DNA from 3 places in the Escherichia marmotae genome. Region 2 is predicted to be linked to each of the others. Evidence: predicted binding sites of a transcription regulator. Region 2 holds the regulator's gene; each other region holds the start of a gene.
The links. The regulator LexA, encoded in region 2, represses DNA repair genes until DNA is damaged. The targets are predictions, from matches to a motif close to TNCTGTATGTACATACAGNA.
Positions count from the first base shown of each region.

Region 1 (2,275 bases), 2.0 Mb from region 2:
AGAGATGTAGCTGCCCGTCGCGTTCTTCCCGCGTCGCCCATTTGGTTACCGGCGCACCAGAAGATTGCGCCAGAGACGCCAGCCGCCAGAGTTTGCTCTGCGCCTCAAACATCCCCAGCGCGCGGTTCATCTGCAAAATCAGTCGATGCAAACGCACAATGTCATGGCTACCGGTTTTCTCACTTAAATCATTGAGGAATAACTCAGCCAGACCACGCAGCATCTCGGTCAGTTTTGCCAGCCGCTGGCAGATCTCCAGTACTTCATCCGGCAATTCGCCCATCGCAAAACGGTGCTCTGCCTCTTGCCCGGCAGGCATATAGAGATTGAGGATGTTGTTTAAAGAGGCGATAAGCTCATATAACTCTTCACAATGCGCATTCAACCGTTCAGGGATCGCCAGCGGTGGAATGGTCTTCGGGCGAAACTGCTCCATGCAGGTGGCGACCAGTTTTGTGAACAGATCCAGTTGTAGCCGATACCAGGGGGCAGTAATTTCCGCGCTCATTTCCAGCGCATCCCGCGCCACGTCCGGCAGGTGATGACCTTCATCCAGCACCAGCAGCAAATTTTTCGGTTCTGGCAATACCGCTTCGCTTTCCATCGCCGCCATCACCAGCGCATGGTTTGCCACTACCACTTCCGCTTCCTGAATTTCCCGGCGGGCAACAAAAAACGGACATTCGCGGTAGTAATAACAGTTACGGTTGAGGCAACTGGCTTTGTCGGTACTCAGACGACGCCAGAGATCGTCATCAATGGCGATATCAGTGTGATCGCGCAGGCCATCCCATTTATAAGTATCGAGATCGCCCTTCAGCTTTGCACAACGTTTTTGTTCTTCCTGATTGTTCGGTGTCAGTTCATCGTCGAGAAACGCGAGCAGATCCTGTTGTGTGGGTTCGGTACTGGCAAGCGCCGTCAGGTTACGCGGGCAAACGTAGCGCCCACGCCCGAAAGCGGCGGTGAATTTTAGATCGGGAATGATCTTTTTCAGCAGCGGCAAATCTTTGCTGTAGATCTGATCCTGCAACGCCACGTTAGCGGTACTCACCACCAGCGTTTTTTGCTCTTCGCGGGCAATGGCGATGCCGGGGATCAAATAGGAGAGCGTTTTCCCAACGCCGGTGGGGGCTTCAATCGCCAGATGCCGCCCTTCTTCTCCGGCCAGTGTTTTGGCGACATCCGCAATCATCTGCCGCTGCGGCGCACGGGGAATAAAGTCGGGGATCTGTTCCTGAAGCGCCTTATACCAGGCGGCAATTTGCGCTTTAAGCGCGGCGGTTAATGCCATGAGAAAACCTGAAATACTGTATAAACAGCCAATATTGTGGCATTTTTCAGTTTTCAGGGGTAATGATTTTTCTGTTTCTGGAAAGTGGCTCGCAATAACCGCCAGGATAATACGGTCTAATTCCTGTTCGACAACAAAGGATTCAACACGTCATGCAAGACACCATCATAAATTTCTACAGCACCAGTGACGACTACGGGGATTTTTCTAACTTTGCCGCCTGGGCCATCAAGATTGACGGCAAAACCTGGCCCACCTCAGAACACTATTTTCAGGCACAAAAGTTCCTTGATGAAAAATACCACGAAGAGATCCGCCGGATTTCCTCACCCATGATCGCCGCGCGTATGGGGCGTGACCGTTCTAAGCCCCTGCGTAAAAACTGGGAGTCGATAAAAGAAGAGGTGATGCGCAAAGCGCTTCGCGCTAAATTCGAACAACACGCAGAACTGCGCGCGCTCCTGCTGGCAACCGCGTCAGCGAAACTGGTTGAGCATACGAAAAATGATGCTTACTGGGGAGATGGCGGTAATGGTCAGGGCAAGAATCGCCTGGGCTACCTTTTAATGGAGCTGCGCGAACAATTGGCTGCGGAGAAGTAACGCATCGGGTGGCTTGTGGGCGGTAAAACAGAGAAATCTTTTTGCCGCGCTTGCAAATTGCTGACTAGCGCTTGTAGTGATATGCCGGATGCGGCGCGAACGCCTTATCCGGCCTACAAGTTGTTAAAATTCAATATATTGTAGGAACCACGTAGGCCTGATAAGCGTAGCGCATCAGGCAGTTTTGCGTTTGTCATCAGTCTCAGATGCCGGGCATTACCCGGCATAAAAGATTACTGAGCTGCGGCAGGTTTACGCGGACGGCGGCGACGTTGTTGCTCGCCTGCCGGTTTGGCATCACCAAGACGACGAGACGGTTTTGCTGCAGGCTTCGCGTTACCAGCCTTCGCACCGCTTTCTGCGCGACGCGGTTGCTGTT
Region 1 is NZ_CP025979.1:1,603,629-1,605,903, forward strand. It holds gene dinG (ATP-dependent DNA helicase DinG) at 1-1,294, opposite strand, end outside; gene ybiA (riboflavin biosynthesis intermediates N-glycosidase) at 1,414-1,896, shown strand; gene rhlE (ATP-dependent RNA helicase RhlE) at 2,130-2,275, opposite strand, start outside.
Region 1: dinG (ATP-dependent DNA helicase DinG) is a predicted target of LexA. The motif match lies at 1,309-1,328, and genes of this name have one in related genera.

Region 2 (2,275 bases):
CGGAGATACCGCGCAGTTTGAGGATTTTACGTACCATGAGCAGACCAATCAGCAACGTCGCATATTCTGCAACAACCGTCGCCAGCGCTGCGCCCTGCACGTTCATATGCAGTCCCATCACCAGCCAGATATCCAGCACAATGTTGAGGATATTGCCAACCACTAACAAAATCACTGGCGCACGGGCATATTGCACACCGAGCAACCAGCCAAGCAGCACCAGATTCGCCAGCGACGCCGGGGCGCTTAGCCAACGGATTTCAAGAAAGCGCCGCGCCTGTTCCAGCACTGCTTCGCTACCACCAACAATATGCAGCGCCAGATCGATAATCGGCGTACGCAGTAGAGCAATCAACGCCCCAGCCCCCAACGCCAACAGCAACGGCTGCACCAGCGCCCGCGCTAATGCCTGAGGATTTTGAGCACCAAAAGCCTGTGCAGTAAGCCCGGTAGTACTCATACGCAAAAACAGCAACAGCATAAAGAGAAAGCTGGTCGCCGTTGCACCAACCGCCACGCCGCCCAGATAAACCGGACTATCAAGATGACCAATAACCGCCGTATCAACCAACCCCAGCAAAGGAACGGTAATATTGGAGAAGATCATGGGTAAGGCGAGATGCCAGAGCGCTTTATCAGATGAAGTGAGGAATGCCATGCCGACAAGCCTGATGAAGAGAGATGAAAAACAAACCGCGACGCCAGGCGGCATCGCGGTATCAGAGATATATTACAGCCAGTCGCCGTTGCGAATAACCCCAACTGCCAGCCCTTCAATAGTGAAGCTCTGCTGACGAAGGTCAACGACAATCGGTTTAAACTCACTGTTTTCTGGCAGCAGTTCGACTTTATTACCCTGCTTTTTCAGACGTTTAACGGTAACTTCGTCATCAATACGCGCGACAACGACCTGACCATTACGTACATCCTGGGTTTTATGCACTGCCAGCAGATCGCCATCCATAATGCCGATATCTTTCATCGACATCCCGCTGACGCGCAGCAGGAAATCGGCATTCGGTTTGAACAGGGAAGGATCGACCTGATAATGACCTTCAATATGCTGTTGCGCCAGAAGCGGTTCACCAGCAGCCACACGGCCTACCAGCGGCAGCCCTTCTTCCTCTTCATGCAACAGACGGATCCCGCGCGATGCGCCGGAAACAATTTCAATAACGCCTTTGCGTGCCAGCGCCTTCAGATGTTCTTCAGCCGCATTTGGGGAACGGAACCCCAAACGCTGCGCGATTTCCGCACGCGTCGGCGGCATACCTGTCTGGCTGATGTGATCACGAATGAGATCAAACACCTCTTGCTGCCTGGCCGTTAACGCTTTCATTCCGCCCCCTGGGTGTATATACAGTTATGCTGTGAGTATATACAGCAAAAGGTGATTTTGGAACCATAAACTGCACAATAAACCAGAGATTTATCGAATTCTGGAAGGGTTATCCAAAATGCGACCATAACAGGATGCACCAGGTAATCACTGCGACGATAATCGCGATCAACACCGCCGCGGACCCCATATCTTTCGCTCGCCCGGAAAGCTCATGGTATTCGGAGCCAATACGGTCAACTACGGCCTCGATGGCGCTATTGAGAATTTCTACGATCATGACCAACATGACGGAGCTAATAAGCAGTACGCGGGTTATCGCGTCCACATCCAGCCAGCAGGCGATGATCACCGCCAACAATACCGCAACGCCTTCCTGACGGAATGCCGCTTCGTTGATCCATGCTGCGCGTAACCCTTTCCAGGAATAGCCAGCAGCTTTGATAATTCGAGTGAATCCAGTGGTATTATTGGCCATTGAAAGAACCTTTTTACATTATGAGCGTCAATATCAGTGTACCGTTAAATCCGATGACTCGGGTTTGCATAACGCCGCGCGAAACATGAGCGGATACCACAGAATTTCCCATGACTTTCTGCTATCCTTGCCGCGCATTTGCATTATTAACCAGAGGCTTTACATCGTTTATGTCCGGCTGGCCACGAATTTACTACAAATTACTGAATTTACCATTAAGCATCCTGGTAAAAAGCAAGTCTATTCCGGCAGATCCTGCCCCGGAACTGGGACTCGATACCTCTCGTCCAATTATGTACGTTTTACCGTACAACTCAAAAGCGGATTTGCTGACGTTGCGCGCCCAGTGTCTGGCACATGATCTGCCCGACCCATTAGAGCCGCTGGAGATCGACGGCACGCTGCTGCCACGCTATGTGTTTATTCACGGCGGGCCGCGTGTTTTCACCTATTACACG
Region 2 is NZ_CP025979.1:3,612,530-3,614,804, reverse strand. It holds gene dinF (MATE family efflux transporter DinF) at 1-658, opposite strand, end outside; gene lexA (transcriptional repressor LexA) at 731-1,339, opposite strand; gene dgkA (diacylglycerol kinase) at 1,449-1,817, opposite strand; gene plsB (glycerol-3-phosphate 1-O-acyltransferase PlsB) at 1,988-2,275, shown strand, end outside.

Region 3 (2,275 bases), 450 kb from region 2:
CCAAATCCGGATTAATCTCGCGTTTAATTTCTACCCCTAAACCACGAAACGCTTCTGCCTGCGCCAGCACATTTCCGCGACCTGAAGAAAGTTTTTTCATCGCCTGGCGATAGTTATCCTGCGCTTTATCCAGACTTTGACCAATCGCAGACATATCATCAACAAACAGGCGCATTTTGTCGTACAGCTTGCTGGCACGATCAGCGATTTGCTGGGCGTTACGGCTTTGATGCTCATAACGCCACAGGTTGGCGATAGTACGCAACGCCACCAGCAGCGTGGTGGGGCTAACCAGCATAATATTGTTTTTCAACGCTTCGGTGATTAGCTCCGGCTGCCTGTCCAGCGCCAGTAAGAATGCCGGTTCGACGGGGATAAACATCAGCACGTAATCCAGGGTTCTTAACCCCGGAAGCTGCTGATAATCTTTACGCCCCAACAAGCGGATATGGTTACGCACCGACGCGATATGTTCCTGCAATGCGCTTTCGCGGGTGTAGTCGTCTTCCGCATTGAAGTAGCGTTCATAAGCGACCAGCGTCATTTTGGCGTCGATAACCACATCTTTCCCCTGTGGTAAGCGCACGATGACATCTGGTTGCATCCGCGAGCGGGCATCATTCTCGATGCTGACCTGGGTTTCATATTCATACCCCTCACGCAACCCGGAAGCCTCCAGTACTCGCGTTAATACCACTTCGCCCCAGTTACCCTGGGTTTTATTGTCGCCTTTTAGCGCCCGTGTCAGGTTGATTGCTTCCTGGGCCATTTGGGCGTTGAGTTGTTGGAGATTGCGAATTTCGTGGGTCAGGGTATGGCGTTCTTGTGCTTCTTTACCAAAACTGTCCTGAACCTGACGGCGAAAACCATCCAGTTGTTCACGCAGCGGCGACAAAAGGCTGTTCAGACTCTGGCGATTTTGTTCATCAACCCGGCGATTGCTGTGTTCAAAAATACGGTTAGCGAGGTTTTCAAACTGCTCGCTTAAACGCTGTTCGCTGTTGATCATCTGGCGAATTTTATCGTCAGCATGTTGCTGTGCGGCCTCCATCCGCGTGGTCACTTCACGCAGATCGGCCTCCAGCGAGGTGTTAATACTTTGCAGGCTGCGCACTTCGTTATTGAGTAGTTCACACTCTTCACGCCAGTGCTCACTTTGGGTAATTTGTTGTTTTGCCGCACTTAACTCCGCAACCATCTCTTCACGTTCGGCTAGTTGCTCGGCTTTTTGCTGTGCATGTTGATAACTGGCAAACAGCCAGCCGATGGCCACACTGACCAGTGCAATAATGGCATAAACAATGATTGAGAAATCCACAAAGCCTCCTGACGCAACAACTTACCCGCACAAAATAGAATTGTGCTGTACAAACGTCCAGTTGGAAAGGCATTTCCTGCGAGGCGCTACGCAAAAATACAAAAGGCCGAACGTATCGGCCTTCAGACAGGAGAAGAGAATTACAGCAGACGACGCGCCGCTTCCACCACGATTTTCACCACATGGCTTTCGGTTTGTTTCATCGTCTCAGCATTCGGGATCTCTTGCTGGGTGCGGTTAACAATAACGCCAGCTACCATACCGGCACGCAGGCCCTGGCTTGCACACATGGTCAGCAGAGTTGCAGATTCCATCTCATAGTTCATTACGCCCATCGCCTGCCACTCTTCCATAGAGCCTTTAAAGTGACGGACTACACGGCCAGAATAAGTGTCGTAACGTTCCTGGCCCGGGTAGAAAGTGTCAGAAGAGGCAGTCACACCCACGTGAGTGGTTGCACCAATAGACTTCGCTGCTTCAACCAGCGCGGTAGTACATTCGAAATCAGCCACTGCCGGGAATTCCAGCGGTGCGAAATGCAGGCTCGCGCCATCCAGACGAACAGACGCCGTAGTAACCAGTACATCACCAACATTAATATGCGGCTGAATAGCGCCAGTCGTACCGATACGCAGGAAAGTGCGAATGCCAAGCTGTGCCAGTTCTTCAACGGCAATAGAAGTCGACGGACCACCGATACCGGTAGAACAAACGATAACAGGTTTACCATCCAGCTCTGCACGCCAGGTGGTGAATTCGCGGTGAGATGCCAGTTTAACCGGCTTATCCATTAGCGCGGCGATCTTTTCCACACGATCCGGGTCGCCAGGAACGATGGCTAGCGTAGCCCCTTGTAAATCGTTTTTAGTGAGGCCGAGATGAAAAACATCAGACTTGGACATATACAACTCCTCTGTGAATCGGTTTAGTCAGAAGAAGCAAAAAGATACTTTACCG
Region 3 is NZ_CP025979.1:3,163,048-3,165,322, forward strand. It holds gene rmuC (DNA recombination protein RmuC) at 1-1,318, opposite strand, end outside; gene udp (uridine phosphorylase) at 1,459-2,220, opposite strand.
Region 3: rmuC (DNA recombination protein RmuC) is a predicted target of LexA. The motif match lies at 1,362-1,381, and genes of this name have one in related genera.